One region of the Ammoniphilus soli genome, then DNA from elsewhere that is predicted to be linked to it. Evidence: a T-box and tRNA genes for the amino acid it is inferred to sense, from the RefSeq annotation. Region 1 holds a T-box; the other regions hold tRNA genes.
The links. A T-box is a leader RNA that pairs with one kind of tRNA and senses whether it is charged. The one in region 1 lies ahead of ABLT31_RS18740 (valine--tRNA ligase), so its partner is inferred to be a tRNA-Val.

Region 1 (6,226 bases):
GGATCAGCACCCGCTTTTTCCATAACCAATGAAATCATGGAAGAAGTCGTTGTTTTTCCATGGGCACCTGATACAGCTATACCTGAACGCTCATTTAGAATGCGGGCGAGCATCTCGGAACGATGGATCAGCGGAATCTTGCGGCTCTCCGCTTCTTGCAGCTCGACATTGTCTTTGGGAATGTCCGTTGAATACACGACGACATTAGCTCCTGTTACGTTTTTCGCTTCGTGTCCAATGAAAACTTGCGCACCGCGGGATTCGAGCTTATCTGTCAATTCCTTTCTTGCCATGTCAGAGCCGCTGACCTTATAGCCCATATCTACCAATACTCTGGCAATAGCGCTCATTCCGTAACCGCCAATTCCAATGAAATGAACGTGCTCGGTTTTTGTTGACATCTCATTCACCAGCCTTTTCCTTAGAGTCGGAGCAGGAAACTTGCGCTTTGCCCAGTGCCTTCAGTATATCAGAAATAAAATACAATGAGCCTGTTGCAAGCATAGGTTCACCTGAATCTACCATTTCAAACCATGATTCGAATGCTTCGTTCCATGGAGAAATCCTTTTTACTTGAAGTGTAGGATCCTCATCGTGAAACCACATTTCCAAGTCCCGTGAAGCCGCCGCCCTCGGATGGTCGGTGTCGGTTACTATCACTTCTTTGCAGACTTGAGCTAATTCATGAATCATTCCTTCAACCTCTTTATCCTGAAGGGCAGAGAAAAGCACCTTAAACTTCTGTCCGGGAAAACGCTCTTGCAAAGTGGCAAGAAGCGACTTCATCCCTTCCATATTATGTGCCCCATCCAAAATGAGGTATGGATTTTTTTGAACAATTTCAAACCTGCCTGGCCACTTCGCTTTCTTTAAACCATTTGCCAGATCTTCCTGTTCAAAGTGCACGGCATAATATTGTCGTAATATTTCCAGTACCATGACCGAAAGTCCTGCATTCCTAACCTGGTGCTCCCCTAGCATGGAAATGGACAGACTTGAATAGGAACGAAAAGGACCATGAAAGTCAAATTGCTCCGTACCAGCCACTACAGGTCCTCGGGAAAGGAAAAAGTCCTTCTCGAAGCGATATAAACGAGACTTCCTATTCCTGGCCGTTTCTTCAATGACCTTCAGGGCATCCGAATTCGTTTCCGTCGTAACTGCAGGAAATCCTCGCTTAATGATGCCCGCTTTTTCCGCAGCAATCTGCTCCAGACTGTCTCCTAAAATGTTAACATGGTCGAACCCTATATTCGTAATGACGGAGACCAGTGGAGTCACTACATTCGTTGAATCCAAGCGTCCTCCAAGCCCTGTCTCCCATATCACAAAATCAGGGTATTCCATGTTGGCAAAATATAATATAGCTAGCAGTGTCAATACTTCAAATTCAGTCAGCGTTCCCCATTCCGTGGATTCCGATTCTATCACAATAGGCTTAATGCGCTCCACTAGAGCGACAAAATCCTCCATCGGCATAGGCTTCCCATCGCAGCCAATATGTGTATTTATGGTCCCCATAGCGGGTGACGTAAACGTCCCCGTCCTGTACCCTGCTTCCTGTAAAACATGAGCAATATATTGTACCGTTGAACCCTTTCCGTTGGTTCCGGCAATGTGCACAAATTTTAAGCGGTGCTGCGGATGGTTCAATTTTTCCAGCGCCCATTGCATTCTTTCCAGACCTGGCCTGATTCCAAATTTTTGCAATCCCTTGATCCAGGCAACCGCCTCTTCAAATTGCCTCATCGTCCACCCTCATTTCAACCCAGTCCTATTAATTATATGTTCTTCTAATCCAAGCGATGACAGAGAGACAACCTGATCCCTCTGTCATCTTCGCCCTTTTTCTTTAGCTCTTTAACTCGGCAATGCGAGACTTCACAGTCTCAAGCTTTTCTTGGTAATCCCGGCCTTTCGCCCGCTCCTCTTCGACTACTTGCTCCGGCGCTTTGGCTAAGAAGCCTTGGTTGCTCAATTTCTTTTCTACACGCTCTACTTCTTTTTGCAAATTCTCTGCCTCTTTTTCTAGACGAGCAATTTCCTTATCTAGATCAATCAAGCCTGCAAGCGGCAAGTAAATTTCGGCACCCGTTACCACCGCCGAAACAACTTTTTCAGGAGTAGACAAGTTCAAGGAGATTTCGAGCTTCTCAGGATTACAGAAACGGCGAATGTATCCCTCTCCTTGCTGCAGAAGAGACAGTGCCTCCTCATTGGTCGGCTTGATCATTAGCTCGATTTTTTTGCTTAAAGGAACATTCATTTCTGCACGGATGTTTCTCACATTCCGAATGACGTCCATGAGCAAGCTCATTTGCTTCACAGAATCCGGATAATGCAACTGCTCATTCACTGTAGGCCATTGTGCAACTGTAATGCTTGTCCCTTGATGAGGCAAATGCTGCCAGATCTCTTCCGTAATAAACGGCATAAACGGATGCAATAAGCGCAACGTTTGCTCCAGTACATGGGAAAGAACCGATTGGGTAGTTTTCTTGGCTGCCGCATCTTCTCCGTATAAATGAGGCTTTGCCATCTCAATATACCAATCGCAAAGATCATCCCAAATAAAGTTATACAGCGTACGTCCTGCTTCACCAAATTCAAACTGCTCTAACAGCCTTGTAACCCCTTCAACCGTTTCGTTCAAACGTGTAAGAATCCACTTATCTGTTGTTCCTAATGGGCCAGACAAGTCAATATCCTCCACTGTAATTCCCTCAAGATTCATTAACGCGAATCGAGATGCATTCCATATTTTATTGGCAAAGTTACGGGCTGCCTCTACGCGCTCCCAACGGAAACGCTGGTCATTCCCTGGCGTATTCCCTGTTGCCAGCATAAAACGCATCGCATCCGCACCATATTGTTCAATGACTTCCATTGGATCCACGCCGTTTCCAAGCGATTTGGACATCTTCCGTCCTTCTGCATCGCGAACCAATCCGGTAATTAAAACGTTTTTGAACGGATTTTGATCGGTAAATTCATGGGCAGTGAACATCATTCGAGCAACCCAGAAGAAAATGATATCGTAACCCGTAACCAGCACATCGGTTGGGTAGAAATGCTTCATATCTTCGGTTTGATCCGGCCAGCCTAGGGTAGAGAAAGGCCAAAGAGCCGAACTGAACCAGGTATCCAAGACGTCGTTGTCCTGTTGAAGACTTTTGCTTTCACACTTGGGACAAGCATGAATATCTTCACGAGACACCGTCATCTCTCCACAATCCCCACAGTACCACGCAGGGATTCGATGTCCCCACCACAGCTGACGAGAAATACACCAGTCGCGGATATTCTCAATCCAGTGCAAGTAAATTTTTTCAAAACGATCCGGAACAAATTGAACCTTCTGTTCCTCCTTTTGACGTTTGATCGCCTCTTCTGCCAACGGTCCCATTTTTACAAACCATTGAGTCGAAAGATACGGCTCAACTACCGCTCCGCTGCGTTCGCTATGACCCACTTGGTGAATATGTTCTTCAATCTTGAAGCAAATCCCTTGCTCCTGAAGATCAGCAACGATTTTCTTGCGGCAAGCGAATCGGTCCAGTCCTTGGTATGGGCCTGCATTGTCATTCATTGTCCCCGTTTCATCCATCACTAGAATTTGCTCCAACTGATGGCGGTTCCCTAATTCAAAGTCATTCGGGTCATGTGCAGGTGTAATTTTTACGGCTCCGCTACCGAATTCTTTATCTACATAATCATCCGCTACAATCGGAATTTCCCGACCGACGATCGGCAAAATGACCGTTTTCCCAATGAGATGCTGATAGCGCTCATCCTCAGGATGGACAGCAACAGCCGTATCCCCGAGCATCGTTTCCGGACGGGTAGTAGCCACTTCGATGTGTCCAGTTCCATCTTTAAGAGGGTAACGAAGGTGATAAAGAGCACCTTTAACCTCTTTATATTCCACTTCGATATCCGAAAGGGCTGTCCGCGTTTGCGGATCCCAGTTAATAATATAGGCCCCGCGGTAAATCAGACCCTTCTCATAGAGACGAACAAATACCTCGCGGACCGCATTGGACAAGCCTTCGTCGAGGGTGAAACGCTCGCGGGAGTAATCCAGGGACAAGCCCATCTTAGACCATTGCTGACGAATAACTCCTGCATACTTCTCTTTCCATTCCCAAACCTTTTCAACAAACTTCTCCCGACCAAGGTCATAACGGGATGTTCCTTCTTCTCGAAGCATAGCTTCTACGCGAGCTTGAGTGGCAATCCCTGCATGGTCCATCCCCGGCAGCCACAGCGCATCGAATCCCTGCATGCGTTTGGCACGAATCAAAATATCCTGCAATGTATTGTTTAGAGCATGACCGATATGTAAGTTCCCTGTTACGTTCGGAGGTGGAATCACAATTGTAAAAGGTGTTTTCTCCGCATTTCGCTCGGCTTTGAAGTAATCTCCTTCAAGCCAATAAGTATACCATTTTCCCTCGGTTTCCTTCGGGTCGTATTTGGTTGGCATTTCCTTTGTTTGATGCTCCGACATCTTAAAATCCCTCCTGCACACCTGTATAAAAATGAAAAAACCTCTCCCATCCAAAGGACGAAAGAAGCTCGCGGTACCACCTTTGTTAGCAATGCTCATGCCATCCAGGCCATGAAGCAATGCTCCCTTAACCCTGTTAACGGTTGGGAACCGTTCCTTCCTAATCGTGCATACTTTCAGAAGGAAAACTCCTGGGCTACCTTCAGCAGCTACAATCCAAAGAAGTCTCCCAGCCAAGGACTCCTCTCTCTTGATGGCTTCACTGCCTAATCTTCCCACTCAGCGTCATCTGCTATAAAACTGAACCTATTTTACCAAATTACTATCAGCTTAGACAAGAGCAGGATGAATTAAACCACTTTGCCTTTTTCAATTCGAATCATTCGCTGTCCCTGCAGAGCAAGCTCCCGATCATGAGTCACCATAAGGATGGTTTTACCTTCTTTGTTTAGCTGTTTAAAGACGTCTAAAATAATCATGGCATTTTCCTGATCCAGTGCCCCCGTGGGCTCATCGGCCAACACGACTTCGGGATCGTTCATTAAAGCTCTGGCCATAGCCACTCTCCGCTGTTCCCCGCCGCTCAATTGAAAAGGTAAATGCTCAGCCTTGTCCGCTAGACCTACCTTTTCTAATAGAGCTGACGCTTGCCCCTCATCCGCTGCTTCATAGCGACCCGCAATGGTCTTAGGCAACATCACATTTTCCAAAGAAGTTAAGGTAGGAATCAAGCTGGGAAACTGAAAAACAAAGCCGCATTTTTGCGAACGAATCCCTGCTCTTTGAGCATCAGATAACGTCGTAACGTCCCGGCCATCAAACCATACCTTCCCTTCCGATGGTCGGTCAATCAAGCCAGCTATCGCTAAAAAAGTTGATTTCCCGCTGCCGGAAGGCCCCACAATGGAAAGGAACTCTCCCTTTTCTATCTCTACCGTGATGTCTTCTAAAGCATGAATCCATCTATCACGGTCTAAACGATAGCTTTTTTTCACTTTTTCCAGTCGGATCATAAGGGCTACTCCCCTTCCCGTATCGCTTCATATGGTTCCATTTTAATCGTGCTTCGAATAGGAAAAAACGCGGCCAATACCGATATTCCAACCGTTACCGCAGTCGTACCTAAGCCAATCACCAAACCGGAAGCCCAGTCAGGGAACAACAGAGGCAGCTGCAATACCTGCATGATTAGGATTCGATTATCGTACAGACCAGCCGCGGACATCAGGGAACCGATGCTGGCCCCCATCAACGAGGCCATCCCTGCCTCCAGCAGCAGCAACCGATAGGTTGCGCCCCTTGTTGCTCCCATCGCTCGCAGCATGCCAATTTCCTTGCGCCTTTCACTGATTAATGCCGTAAACATCGTGGCAACCTGAAGCGAGCTCATCACTAAAACCAGTACAATCATCAAATAGCTTAATAATTTCACAGGAAAGATTTGCGTGCTGATTAATTCTTGCAGGCCTTTTCCTTGCGCCACGTCCACTTCCGCATTTAACTTTTCAATTTCTCTCTTGACGAAGCTTTCCATCCCTGGGTCCGTTTTGACTAAGACAATGGAAATTTGGCCTTGGGGAAATTTCAGACCGGAGCCCTCTTTTCCATTCAGCTCGTGCGCGGCATCCATGTGCATGAAAATCGTATTATCTGTTCCCATTCCCGTTGGGAACATGACCCCTTTTACAGAAAAATCTTTCCCAAACAAGGTTACCC
Region 2 (6,226 bases), on a different contig from region 1:
ACTGACGGTGGTAGGCAAAGATGAAGCAGTTGGAGTTTTGGCATTAGCAGCAGTCACGTTAACGATTGCCCCTCCGCCAGCTTGTCGCATATAAGGAATGGCATAGCGTGTACAATGGATAGCTCCAAATAGCTTCAAATCGAGATCATGATGCCAAAGTTCAGTTCCCACATGTTCAAATGGATGGGCTGAAGAGGTGCCAGCATTATTTATTACAATGTCTAAGCTTCCAAAGTGTTCGACCGTCTTGGATACTATTCGCTTGCAATCCTCTTCTAGAGTCACATCAGCTTTGATATGTAACACTTCAGTTCCTGTTTTTTCAAATATAAGTGTTCCAGCAGCCTTAAGGTGTTCTCCATTTCTTGCACAAATGGCAACTTTGGCTCCTTCATAAGCTAAATGCAGAGCAGTTTCCAATCCGATACCTTTACTTGCCCCTGTAATTAGGGCAACTTTTCCTTTCAACCCCAAATTCATAGTCTTTAAATGCTCCTTTCCTGCCTCAAAGGCTAATATTGACTTTGTATGTTCCTTAAGTGCATAAACGGTGGCAGATTATGCCTATACACAGTTTTAAAAGGTTTTTCTAACTTTATTTTACAACAAGAAAATTGAAAATAAAGGAAATTCGATTTGGGGCGCTTTGTCATGTGATGTAAGACCGGGGAGAGCCCATGTAATTTTTAAGGTGTGTGATCATGAAAGGAAGCTGACAGATTATTACTTAATGAAGATCCGAATAAGAAAGTCGTCTACAGACCAGAAATCATACCTAAAATAAAAGGAGCTCCTGAACATGGAGATCTAGGTTTTGGTGACCTCCCCTCATGTTCAAAAAAGCTCCAACTATGGAAACTCACTCTCTTACACCACACACCTTATCTGACACATTCCAAAAAATGAGCTTGGTATACCAATGAATTAAAATTCCTCATAAGTAGCAGGATCTTGATTTTTAATTCTGCCGTCAGGGCGAGTTAAACCGGAAATAAGGTTCATTTCTGTTTCATCCAGGGAGAAGTCGAAAATAGAAATATTTTCTAGCTGTCGTGCAGGTGATGAGGATTTGGGAATGGAAATGGCCCCGATTTGATAATGCCAACGCAAGATCACTTGTGAAATCGACTTGTTATGCTGTTCGGCAATTTGTTGCAGCGTGTCATTTAGGAAGAGTTCATTTCCACGGAATAGCGGACTCCAGGATTCCGTCACAATGTTATTCTCTTCATGCCATTTTCTTTGCGGTGCCTGATTGAAAAATGGATGCAATTCAATTTGGTTGATGCTTGGCTTAACACCCGTTTCGCTTACTAAACGCTCGATATGTTCTGGTAAGAAATTGCAAACCCCTATCGAACGAATAAGGCCCCATTTTTTAGCGTCTATTAAGGCTTGCCAAGCTTCCACATATTGATCCTGTTTAGGATTGGGCCAATGGATGAGATACAAATCATAATAATCTAGATTTGCACGATATAAAGATTCCTGAATGGTCGTAACAGCATCATCATAAGCATGATAACGCCCCGGCAATTTGGACGTAATTCTTAATTCCTCTCGGGGAACAGAACTGCGTCTAACTGCTTCACCCACAGTCCCTTCGTTCTCATAGTTATAAGCAGAATCAATGAGTCGATACCCTAAATTTATCGCAGTCTGTATCGCATGTACCCCTTCGTTTCCCTTCAATTTATATGTACCCAGCCCGATAACTGGCAACGTAAGCCCATCATGAAGTGAGATCCCTGGAATTGATTTGGCCATGATAAATCTCTCCTTTCTGTAATGTGTTAAGATTACCATAATTATGAATACGAATCTATACGCTCACATGGATGAGGTAGGATACGCGAAGTTTGATCCCATTACTGCCCATATCAAAAAGGCTCCATTCTCAATGCACCAGTGGTTTGAGTCTATAATTCATACTCTCGAACTCCGAAATTTCATGCCAATGGTAGTTAGAAAGTCTATCATTTAACGTTCAGCTTCACCACATTTCACTACTAAATTTGTATCAGTTGTCCTCGGAGAAGAAAATCGAAGACCTGTTTGCGAAATCTGCGCTGGAAGAATATACGCTGTAAGGGTAAGAGGGATGTCCAATGAAGGACTCGATAGGTCAGAAAGGCGAATTTCAACAAGGTCCTTAGCTGACTATGTGAGACTGTCGATGAATAGAAAGGTGGGTGTCGGCTAACAGGAGAAAGTCCGACTATTTTTATATATGGGTGATTTTTTTGTGAAAATAGACGGAGAAACCCCGGTTATCTTCTCCGAAACACCTTTGTACGGAGTGAAACGAATAAACAACAAGAAAAAGGACTGCCCGTTATTTCTAAGGCAATCCTTTAATCTGTTTCAAGTGAAAAGAATATATCGTGAAGATGAATGTTGATCTCAGGAAAGATGGTGGAAACTAAATCATGATCTGAGTCGTAAACATCTTCACGTACAAATTCCCCAGCGGTTAAGACGTACTTTTCAATGCAACAGTCGTTAGAGTCGACAATCCAATACTCTCGAACCCCTGATCTTTCATACCAGTGGTATTTGGAAAGCCTATCATTTCGGGCCGTGTTGGGTGAAAGAACTTCCACAACGAGGTCTGGAGCTCCGTAACATCCATCCTGTTTTAGTTTGGAGGAGTCGCAGATCACAGATATATCAGGCAAATAGTATTGAGGTGTGTCTGGATTGAATGGAAGGTAAACAGCTAGATTGCTTCCAAAAATGCGACAAGGTCCGCCTTTTAAGAAACGTCTAATTTCTGATCCTAAATTCAACACGACTTCTTCATGTCGAGGAGAGGCGGGTGTCAAAAGTATGGGATATCCCTCATGCAGCTCGTAACGGTCGTGGGTTGTATTCAAGAATTTCAAGAACTGTTGAAGGGTATACGGTCCTGATTGCTCATTTATTGGTTTTTTATTCACTTCATTTCACCGCCCTTTTTCTTGCCTGGGGACCAGAGAGACACTCACCCGACCGAAAGATTTCCGAAGCTCCCTGGGGATCAACGCTTCCAAACTTTTTTCCTAAAACTTCTATGGATGCACCGTTCCCGGCATCAGGCCATAATATCCGTTAATCATTTTGAGCAGGGTGATTTTGCCCGCCCCATTCAGACCAATAAAGAATAACATTTTTTAATAATATCGGTTCCTAATTTAAGTTGTAATGCTGTTTTAGAAAATCGACGAACGCCTTGACCATGGTAAGATTGGTGTCTTCTTCGCGATACAAGGCCCAAAGGTTTCGCATGAAGGGTTTGCCGTCCATTTGGGTTAACGGAAGGACAAAAAGATCCTCGCTTAATTCCTCTTTTTTTATCATGTATCTTGGCAATATGCAATAACCCAATCCTTGCATAACCATTTCTTTGCATGTTTCTGGCCGATCTACTTCCATGAATATCAAAGGGGGACGTGAAAATCGCACCTGCCACCACTGATCGTCTATTTTTTGGGAAGTGGGATCCATTTTATGCTTGATTCGAGGTAAATCCGGAAGTTCATTCAGGTCAGGCGGACAGTTCGAAGGACCCAGGATTAAGGAACGGTTCTGCCTGTCGGAGCAGACTGGAACACGGGGAATCATTATCAGGAAACAACAAAGGGAATAGACACCCGATATTTGTTGCAAACGGATGACGGTGCAATTATTAGCCTTTATACTAAAAGGCTATGTCCAGCAGAGCCCGGAGGTTATGGAGGAAAGAAAGGCCGGTCTACCGGTAGATCCTTCTTCCTATTACTTTAAACAACATCTGTTTTTTGAGACTTCATCTGAGAAGTATTCTTGGTTGAACCATGTTGTGGCGTTTGCTTGTGTTATATCAAAGACCGACCGCGGCGTCATTTATGATGCTTATCTAGTGAAATAGAGTCCGTAGCCTCAAATATCCTTCTTTTTTGAGGGATCCCTTGTTCGAGTGCATGATTTCTTGAAATACAATTTAGGATATACTTTGCTTTTGTTATTTAGGATTGGAAATAACAACCTATTGCATTTAGAATTTAAACATGATAAATTAGATTTCGCTGTTGAGAAGTCAACGAGAAACACAAAACAGCGATTTCTGGAAAACATTCACTAATGACATGAAGCACAGAAATATGATAAATTAACTATCACAGCTCGATCATCACTGATTCATTGACAATTACATAACATGAAATGGTGAGTAGTCGCGGCTTATGTATAAGCATAAGTTGAGGAAAGTCCAGGCTCGCCCGGAGCTGAGATGCCCGGAGTGTTCGTGCCACCTGCAAGGGTGGTCAGTCGATATTAGTATCGACTGACGGCGGTGAAATCATGCTAAGTCTCAAAAGAGATATGCTGAGTGTAGCCTGAAAGTGCCACAGAAACGCAGCGCAATCCGAAAGGATCGCGATGGAACGCGGTAAACCCCACGAGCGAGCAACCCAAATTTTCCCTACCTTGACATCAACCTTTTGGGTGAACTTTGATAAAATTATTTTATCAAAGTTCAGGGTTTACCCCTTGATGTCAAGATAGGGAATGGTAGGGGCACCACCTGGAGGGAATTCAACCAAAAGGGTGGATCGGTGTTGAACCGATAGTCATATGACTACACCTGTTGTGCGAGAGTGGCATCGTTACAGCACGCAGGAACAAAACCTGGCTTACAGCCATTTCATGTGCCAACTTTAAGATTGCGCTCGTAGCTCAGCTGGATAGAGCACTGGTTTCCGGTACCAGGTTTGCCGGGGGTTCGAATCCCTCCGAGCGCGCCATAAAGCAACAGGATACATATCCTGCGGTGTGCGTGATCTCTTTCTGTTTTAAACCGTACTGTTTTTTAGGGATTCTTAAATTTGTTGACACAACGCCATGCCCACTCCTTGGACTGGGATCGCGGAGAGGTCAGCTTGCGGAAACCCACCTGCGAGAGCGCGGGTTGAAAAAACAATTAGAGAAAACGGCATCTGTGGGACATACTTCTTTAAACAAATACATACCGTGCTAGATGGGGAGTTGGCGGTGCCCTGTAACCCGCAATCCGCCTTAGCGGGGTTGAATTCCCATCTGCGGTGCGAATAGGTGAGGTCTGCCTTGTGAGAGTAGTGTTGAGAATCGGGTCCAACGCAATGGAAACCCATGAACCTGGTCAGGTCCGGAAGGAAGCAGCCATAAGTGGAGCCTTCTATGTGCCGTGGGGTAGCCTGGTTTGAGCTAACTTACACAAGTAACGCTTGGTTATTCGTATCTAAGATGGGTGCACGGTGTTTTAAACAGGACGATTAGCTCAGTTGGTTAGAGCGCTACGTTGACATCGTAATCCATTATCGTCCACCAATATAACCTCATTGAGTTAACTTTCCGCTTCACTTCGAAAGAAGTTTATCATAGATTGGTGCCATATGGCACATTAAAATGGGGCATTAGCTCAGCTGGGAGAGCGCTACACTGGCAGTGTAGAGGTCAGCGGTTCGATCCCGCTATGCTCCACCATACATAGTATTTTTTGAGAGTCTCTTGATTTTTCAGGAGACTCTTTTTGCTGTATATCGGGAAAAAAAGCAGCTTATAATTTTAGAGCGGCTTTAATCGTATGAATGGATCGGATCAGGATTCTTCATAAGACGAACAATATTTGGTAAAATGAATTCAGCCCTTGCGGCAATGGAATTGAAAGGAGATGTTGATGGATGATGAGCAGGAGAATGGCTGAGATTGTAGGAGACGGGGAGGGATATGCAAAATAATTATTGCATAAATCCTCCCAAAAGTTTCATCCAAACTTAAGGAGGAAACCACTTGAATCCTACAGATATGAAAAAACTTGGGCTGACTGAACATTTTATACAGGAGTCCAGTAAATATAAAGATCTTCATATAGGCAGAATTTCGTCCCAAGCTAAAGATTTATATAGGGTCTTTACGGATAAAGGTGAGATAACGGCTAAGATATCCGGAAAGCTCCGACATACAGCTACTGAACGTTACGAATACCCTGCTGTTGGAGATTTTGTAATGGTGGACCGAACAGATCCTTGCCAAGGTTATGGAATCATTCACCATTTCCTAACCAGAAAAAGTGCTTTTGTGCGAAACGTGGCAGGTAAGGCCACCGCTGCGCAAATTGTCGCAGCTAATATGGATATTGTTTTCATCTGTATGTCCCTTAACCAGGATTTCAATCTTCGCAGACTAGAGCGCTATTTGTCCATCGGTTGGGATAGCGGGGCCGTGCCGG
Region 3 (6,226 bases), on a different contig from region 1:
TATTGGGTTGATGGTATACAAATGTTTTAGAGTAAAAGAAAACAAATAGAACTTTTGGACTTTAGGAGGGAGTACACTGTGCAAGCAGCTGTCATGACAAAACCATTTACGATTGAATTTCAAGAGGTGCCGCGTCCTGTGCCTGGGCCCCATGAGGTCTTGGTCCGCGTGAAGGCTTCAGGCATTTGTGGCAGTGACGTTCACTTTTATGATGGATCAAACCCTTATGCAAGATATCCGCAAATTTTTGGACACGAACTGGCGGGGGTTATAGAAGAAATAGGATCAAAAGTGACCACTAGAAAACCAGGGGAACGAGTGGTGGTTGAACCTGCCGTACCATGCGGCGAATGTTATCCATGCCGTATCGGCAAAACCAATGCTTGCGGAAATATCGGGATGATCGGTTCCGTCCGTGCCGGCGGTTTTGCGGATTTCCTTGTTGTTCCGGAAAATCATGTTCATGGGATGCCGGATGACATGAGTTTTGAAGTAGGTTCCCTTTGTGAGCCTTTTACGATTGGAGCGCAAGCGATGGATCGGGCTGATCTGCAGCCCGGCCAAACGGTTACCATTATAGGGATGGGGCCTATAGGATTGACGATCCTTACCCAAATCAAGAAGAAATATGATGTGAAGGTGTTTGCCGTTGATCTGGTTAAGGAACGACTTGAATTGGCTCAAAAATTTGGAGCGGACGTTTTGGTTAATCCGAAAGAACGGGATACCATTGAGGCTATTCAGGATTTGACGAATGGCGAAGGCTCGAATGTGGTGATTGAATCAGCAGGCATTCCCTTAACGATTGAACAAACCATTCACCTAGTCAGTCCCGGAGGGCGTATCGTGATCGTCGGATTGACAGGGAAGGACGTAACGTTTCCCGGACAGCTATTAACAAAGAAAGATGTGGAAATTCATGGAACACGACATAGTGTAAATAAATTTCCGGAAGTCATTCAATTTCTTCATTCAAACCCGGATGTAGCAAAAGCTTTTATTACCCAGATCATGCCGTTTGGGCAAATCGAAAAAGCTCTTCAAACGGCTAAAAATTTCCCGAATGAAGTAACCAAAATTGTTTTGGAATATTAATAGAAGCTTTAATTTTTCTTATGGAGGTACCAAGCGATGAAAATGGTATTTAGATGGTTTGGCGAAGGAAATGATCGCATTCCGCTTGATCATATTAAACATATTCCTGGCGTAGAGGGGATTGTCTGGGCTCTTCATGATGTTCCGGCAGGGGAAGAGTGGCCTATGGAGAAAATCATTGAGGTCAAAAATCTGGCGGATAAGCATGGATTCCACATCGATGTCGTGGAAAGCGTGAATGTGCACGAAGATATCAAGCTGGGGCTGCCAACGAGAGATAAATATATCGACAACTACAAGAGAACGATTGAAAAGCTGGCAAAGGTCGGCGTAAAGGTGATTTGCTACAATTTTATGCCTGTCTTTGATTGGATTCGAACCGATTTATTCAAAAAATTGGAAGATGGATCGACTGCGCTTTTCTATGAAAAAGCAAAGATTGAAAATATGGATCCGATCGAGCTGGTTCGAAAAATTGCAGACAATCCCGAGTTTACCATGCCCGGATGGGAGCCGGAGAGATTAAAGCATCTTACTGATCTTTTCGGAGCATATAAGAATGTAACGGAAGAAGATTTATGGAATCACTTGCAATATTTCTTAGAGCAGATAATCCCAGTAGCTGAGGCAAACGATATTAAAATGGCCATCCATCCGGATGATCCGCCTTGGTCGGTTTTCGGTTTGCCAAGAATCATGACAAGCCAAGAGAATATTAGGAGATTCCTGAAACTCGTAGACAATCCATACAATGGCGTAACGCTTTGCAGCGGTTCTTTAGGCGCCAATCCCAATAACAATGTAGCGGAGATGGTAAGAGAATTCGCCGATCGAATTCCTTTTGCCCATATTCGCAATGTAAGGGTCTATGAAAATGGCGATTTTATCGAAACCTCCCATAGAACAACCGATGGCTCCGTTGATATCGTTGAGATCGTCAAAGCTTACCATGACAATGGGTTTACCGGTTATGCCAGACCGGATCACGGAAGACATATCTGGGATGAGGAATGCCGGCCAGGCTATGGACTTTATGACCGAGCTATGGGAATTATGTACTTATGGGGCATTTGGGATGCATTGGAAAGAGCTAAGAAGGAGGACAGGACATGCTAGGAATCAATGAAAACCTGAAAGGCAAAGTAGCAGTCATCACGGGCGGAGGCGGAGTCCTTTGCAGTGCTATGGCTAAAGAGCTGGGCAGACAGGGAGTCAAGGTAGCCATTCTTAACCGAACGGCAGAAAAGGGAGAAAAGGTAGCAGAAGAAATCAGGCAATCAGGCGGTGAAGCGCTGGCCGTTTCCTGCAACGTGCTAGAAGCAGAAAGTGTAAAGGGTGCAGAAGAAATGATTTTCAATGCGTTTGGAGCTTGTGACATTTTGATCAACGGAGCGGGAGGAAACCATCCGAACGGTGTGACTACGAATGAAACCTTGAAGATCGAAGATCTTGAGAATAAAGAAATCAAGACATTTTTTGATTTGAGTGTGGAAGGATTTGGTCATGTATTTAACTTGAATATTCTTGGGACACTCATCCCCACTCAAGTATTCACCAAAAGGATGATCAACAAAAAGGGAGCCATTGTCATCAATATGTCATCCATGAGCGCTCCAAGCCCAATGACGAAAGTTCCAGCCTATAGTGCTGCTAAAGCAGGAATAGACAATTTCACACAATGGTTAGCCGTTCACATGGCTGAAGTGGGGATCAGAGTCAATGCGATAGCACCGGGATTCTTCTTGACAGAACAAAACAGAAATCTATTAAAGAACGAAGACGGTTCTTTAACAGAAAGATCTAATAAAATCATTTCTCATACTCCGATGAGAAGGTTCGGGCATCCTGATGATCTCCTGGGAACCTTGTTGTGGTTAGCGGATGAGAATATGTCAGGTTTTGTAACCGGAGTTACCATTCCGGTTGATGGCGGCTTCATGGCTTATTCCGGAGTTTAATTAGGATTGATATGGAGGATTGGGACGAAAAGTACCCATTCCTTTTTTGTGTTTAACAACCAAAAGGATGCTATGTCGTTATACCATGCTCTTATATTGTGAGGGGCGTTTGTTGGTCAATTGGAAGATGTGGTGTGAAAAGAATTCATGACCATTGGCAAGATTGTAGTTAGAAAAGTTTTAGATCAAAGTAAGGGATAGACTATCTATCCCTTTTTATTTGTTATGGCAACTCGAGATGTAGTGAGCGATCAATCAAAACCCGAAAAACTCGGTGGTAATACTAAAATGAGTGCATAGGCTGATGTTTATACGCGAAATTTAACTTGCAGTTTACGTGACTTATTCCCCAAGCCTTTTTATGCAAATCTTTGTCTTCTCATCCATTGTGTTGCAGCCCACTTTTCCCCATTTATAACGGGTGCGCCACCATGAAAAGTTAAATCATTTAAATTCTGATCCTGATAGAAGTATTCGAAATACACCGCCATACCTTTATGTGGAGATACGGAAAAATTAAGTTTTGGAAAAAAAGTTGCTCCACCATGCTCTACATCATTTAGGTACATGACGAGTGTGCTGATTCTAGGATTATTTCCTGTTTTATTTGTTAATGAGAAAAAATCAAAATGAGCTTTATACTCTTGACCCATTTGATAATTAAGAATTTGCAGCCCTTCTCCATGTTCAATAGGTATATTCATGATAAAGGATATTCTTTTTTCAATTCTAGTAATCAGGTCATTTTCACCTTCTTGAAAAAACATACTACTACTTGTTCTTATTTCATTTACATCACGTGACGCACCAATTTTTGAACGCTCCATTTTCTCTTTTGACATTCTAATGAGCTCATCACATTCTTCGGCACTTAAAACATTACCTAAAATGACGATGAGTGGTTCATCTATTCTAGCAATGATGTTAATCTCTCTATCTTCTGTTTTTATTTTATTTCCAATGTGATTAAAGATGGTTTGTTCTTTAATCGTTAACTCGCTAGCATCTCCGCTCATGACTGGATTTGGCGAATCGCAGTGCTCCAACGCGGCAGAAATCGCTACTTTTTCATCTGTAAAATTTGTAAGTTTCTTTTTCATATATCACCTCAAAATTAAGAATTATAACTAAGATGTTGATGCATCAACTTCCTTAACCATTTGAGCATATGCTCTTTTAAATTGCTTTCAAAATTCAATTTGGTAATTTAAAAATAAGGGAAAGAATCGGATCGCTGATGAAGCTACCTTTTTTCCAATTCGAATGGGGAGGAATAAAGCAAAGAAGAATAAGTCACTTGTGCAGCCTAATGATAAGATTTTATCAGAGCATGAAAGATACGTAAATTGGGTAATTGAAATTATTTTTATAACGTGCATATCAATATAAAAAAACCTATTCATTACGACTAGTTGGAATAATGAATAAGAATGTTACTCCCACGGGTAAGATAGATTTCTCCATTTAGGTGATGCAATGCCTTTTTTGTGATTATCGGGACGTTTTATGTCCTTAGATACAATTTTATGTCCCTATATGGTAAAATAAAATATAATATAACAACATTTTAAGAAGAAGATTTCAATATTATTGGTTTCGTTTTTATGAAAGATATCCTGGATAAACAAGCTTATCGATTGAAGGAGGGCAAGATCTTGAATTATATTCATGAAATCGTTCTAAACCAAACAGGAAATCATGCATTCGTTATTGATATTGATCAAAATCAATGGTTTTGTCGTTACGTTCGTCAGCCTGAGCAGGGTGTGGAGAATTACCTTCTTGAGGTATTCCTGTTTTTTATCCATGATCGTTGGCGTTATTTTGACTGTGATGCAGCGTAATCCAAAACATCGCAATCTTTTTAGGTCATTACCTAATTCTAATTTGTGAGCTGGAGTTCAAAAAAGTCTTTGTTGCTAATGCAATAAAGACTTTTTTGTTTTTGATTAGACAAGGAAAACGTTGTGACAAAAAGAGGTAAATCCAATAGTAAAAAGCCGCCTAAAGAATTAGGCGGCTTTAATCGTATGTATGGTGGAGCAAAGCGGGATCGAACCGCTGACCTCTACACTGCCAGTGTAGCGCTCTCCCAGCTGAGCTAATGCCCCAATAAGTGGCACACGGAATAACTACGTGTGGCTGCTTCCTTCCGGACCTGACCCGTTCGGTAAGCATTCCGTTGCCGGTGGCAATCACTGGATTGGTTACCAAGATTGCCATAATATGTGCACCCTTCGGGTACAACGATCTCATTTCATCGAAGAAGCTGTTTCGACGTAGTGGTAATGAGTACAGATGGTGCCCTCTCCGAGGACAACGATATAATTCCAGCATATGGTGGACGATGACGGATTCGAACCGCCGACCTCTACGATGTCAACGTAGCGCTCTAACCAACTGAGCTAATCGTCCTTATTAATTTGGAGCGGACGACGAGACTCGAACTCGCGACCCCAACCTTGGCAAGGTTGTGCTCTACCAACTGAGCTACGTCCGCATGGCGGAGGAAGTAGGATTCGAACCCACGTGAGCTTGCACTCTAACGGTTTTCAAGACCGCCCCGTTATGACCACTTCGGTATTCCTCCATGATATTGGCTCCTCAGGACGGACTCGAACCGCCAGCCTACCGGTTAACAGCCGGTTGCTCCACCATTGAGCTACTGAGGAATGTTGTACTTGCTGACAAAAAAGATTATATAAGATTATGGTGTTAAAATCAAACGTGATTTTTTGGTATGAATGTAAATGAAAAATAAAAATGTAGATTTCTATGGAGAGGGTGAGCAATCGACACCTGTAGATACAAGAGCGTAATGGCAACGGCAGCATAGTAGAGCGACCATAATATGGTGTGGCTTCTTGGAAGGAGTGTAAGTTTCCCTTTGCCCCCATGGAATCGCTTGAGTTATATCCGCGCTTTTTGATTTCATGTAATCCATTTTTTCCCTTTGCTTTATCTTTTGGCTTTCTCAGGCGAGTAGGCAAATAGCAGATCCGTAATGGGCAGTCATTTCATAATAGGTGTGGTTGAGAATGGGGTCGTAGCGATCTGCCTTCTTGACCCCGGATTTTGATTACCCTGACTTCAGTTGTTTGAGGGTTAAGATAGTTATAGCACGAATTATTAAACACGGACTTTCTAAAAATTACGGTTTTGGAAATTTTGCG

Region 2: it has a tRNA-Val gene. The T-box ahead of ABLT31_RS18740 (valine--tRNA ligase) is inferred to sense a tRNA for this amino acid. The anticodon was not compared.
Region 3: it has a tRNA-Val gene. The T-box ahead of ABLT31_RS18740 (valine--tRNA ligase) is inferred to sense a tRNA for this amino acid. The anticodon was not compared.

What each region holds. Positions count from the first base shown of each region.
Region 1 is NZ_JBEGDL010000009.1:211,288-217,513, reverse strand. It holds gene murC (UDP-N-acetylmuramate--L-alanine ligase) at 1-401, opposite strand, end outside; gene ABLT31_RS18745 (bifunctional folylpolyglutamate synthase/dihydrofolate synthase) at 403-1,749, opposite strand; gene ABLT31_RS18740 (valine--tRNA ligase) at 1,853-4,510, opposite strand; T-box leader at 4,561-4,802, opposite strand; gene ABLT31_RS18735 (ABC transporter ATP-binding protein) at 4,861-5,523, opposite strand; gene ABLT31_RS18730 (ABC transporter permease) at 5,529-6,226, opposite strand, start outside.
Region 2 is NZ_JBEGDL010000013.1:98,839-105,064, reverse strand. It holds gene ABLT31_RS22825 (SDR family NAD(P)-dependent oxidoreductase) at 1-480, opposite strand, end outside; gene ABLT31_RS22820 (aldo/keto reductase) at 925-1,767, opposite strand; gene ABLT31_RS22815 (Uma2 family endonuclease) at 2,355-2,939, opposite strand; gene ABLT31_RS22810 (substrate-binding domain-containing protein) at 3,169-3,603, opposite strand; gene ABLT31_RS22805 (DUF3237 family protein) at 3,653-3,889, shown strand; RNA gene rnpB (RNase P RNA component class B) at 4,182-4,660, shown strand; tRNA gene ABLT31_RS22795 (tRNA-Arg) at 4,685-4,763, shown strand; RNA gene ssrS (6S RNA) at 4,779-4,968, shown strand; RNA gene ffs (signal recognition particle sRNA large type) at 4,988-5,253, shown strand; tRNA gene ABLT31_RS22780 (tRNA-Val) at 5,265-5,325, shown strand; tRNA gene ABLT31_RS22775 (tRNA-Ala) at 5,406-5,481, shown strand; gene rsgA (ribosome small subunit-dependent GTPase A) at 5,788-6,226, shown strand, end outside.
Region 3 is NZ_JBEGDL010000013.1:56,841-63,066, reverse strand. It holds gene ABLT31_RS22550 (zinc-binding alcohol dehydrogenase family protein) at 79-1,095, shown strand; gene uxuA (mannonate dehydratase) at 1,132-2,211, shown strand; gene ABLT31_RS22540 (SDR family oxidoreductase) at 2,205-3,053, shown strand; gene ABLT31_RS22535 (2OG-Fe(II) oxygenase) at 3,413-4,069, opposite strand; gene ABLT31_RS22530 (hypothetical protein) at 4,658-4,897, shown strand; tRNA gene ABLT31_RS22525 (tRNA-Ala) at 5,089-5,164, opposite strand; tRNA gene ABLT31_RS22520 (tRNA-Val) at 5,392-5,468, opposite strand; tRNA gene ABLT31_RS22515 (tRNA-Gly) at 5,478-5,553, opposite strand; tRNA gene ABLT31_RS22510 (tRNA-Ser) at 5,555-5,643, opposite strand; tRNA gene ABLT31_RS22505 (tRNA-Asn) at 5,651-5,725, opposite strand; gene ABLT31_RS22500 (hypothetical protein) at 6,198-6,226, opposite strand, start outside.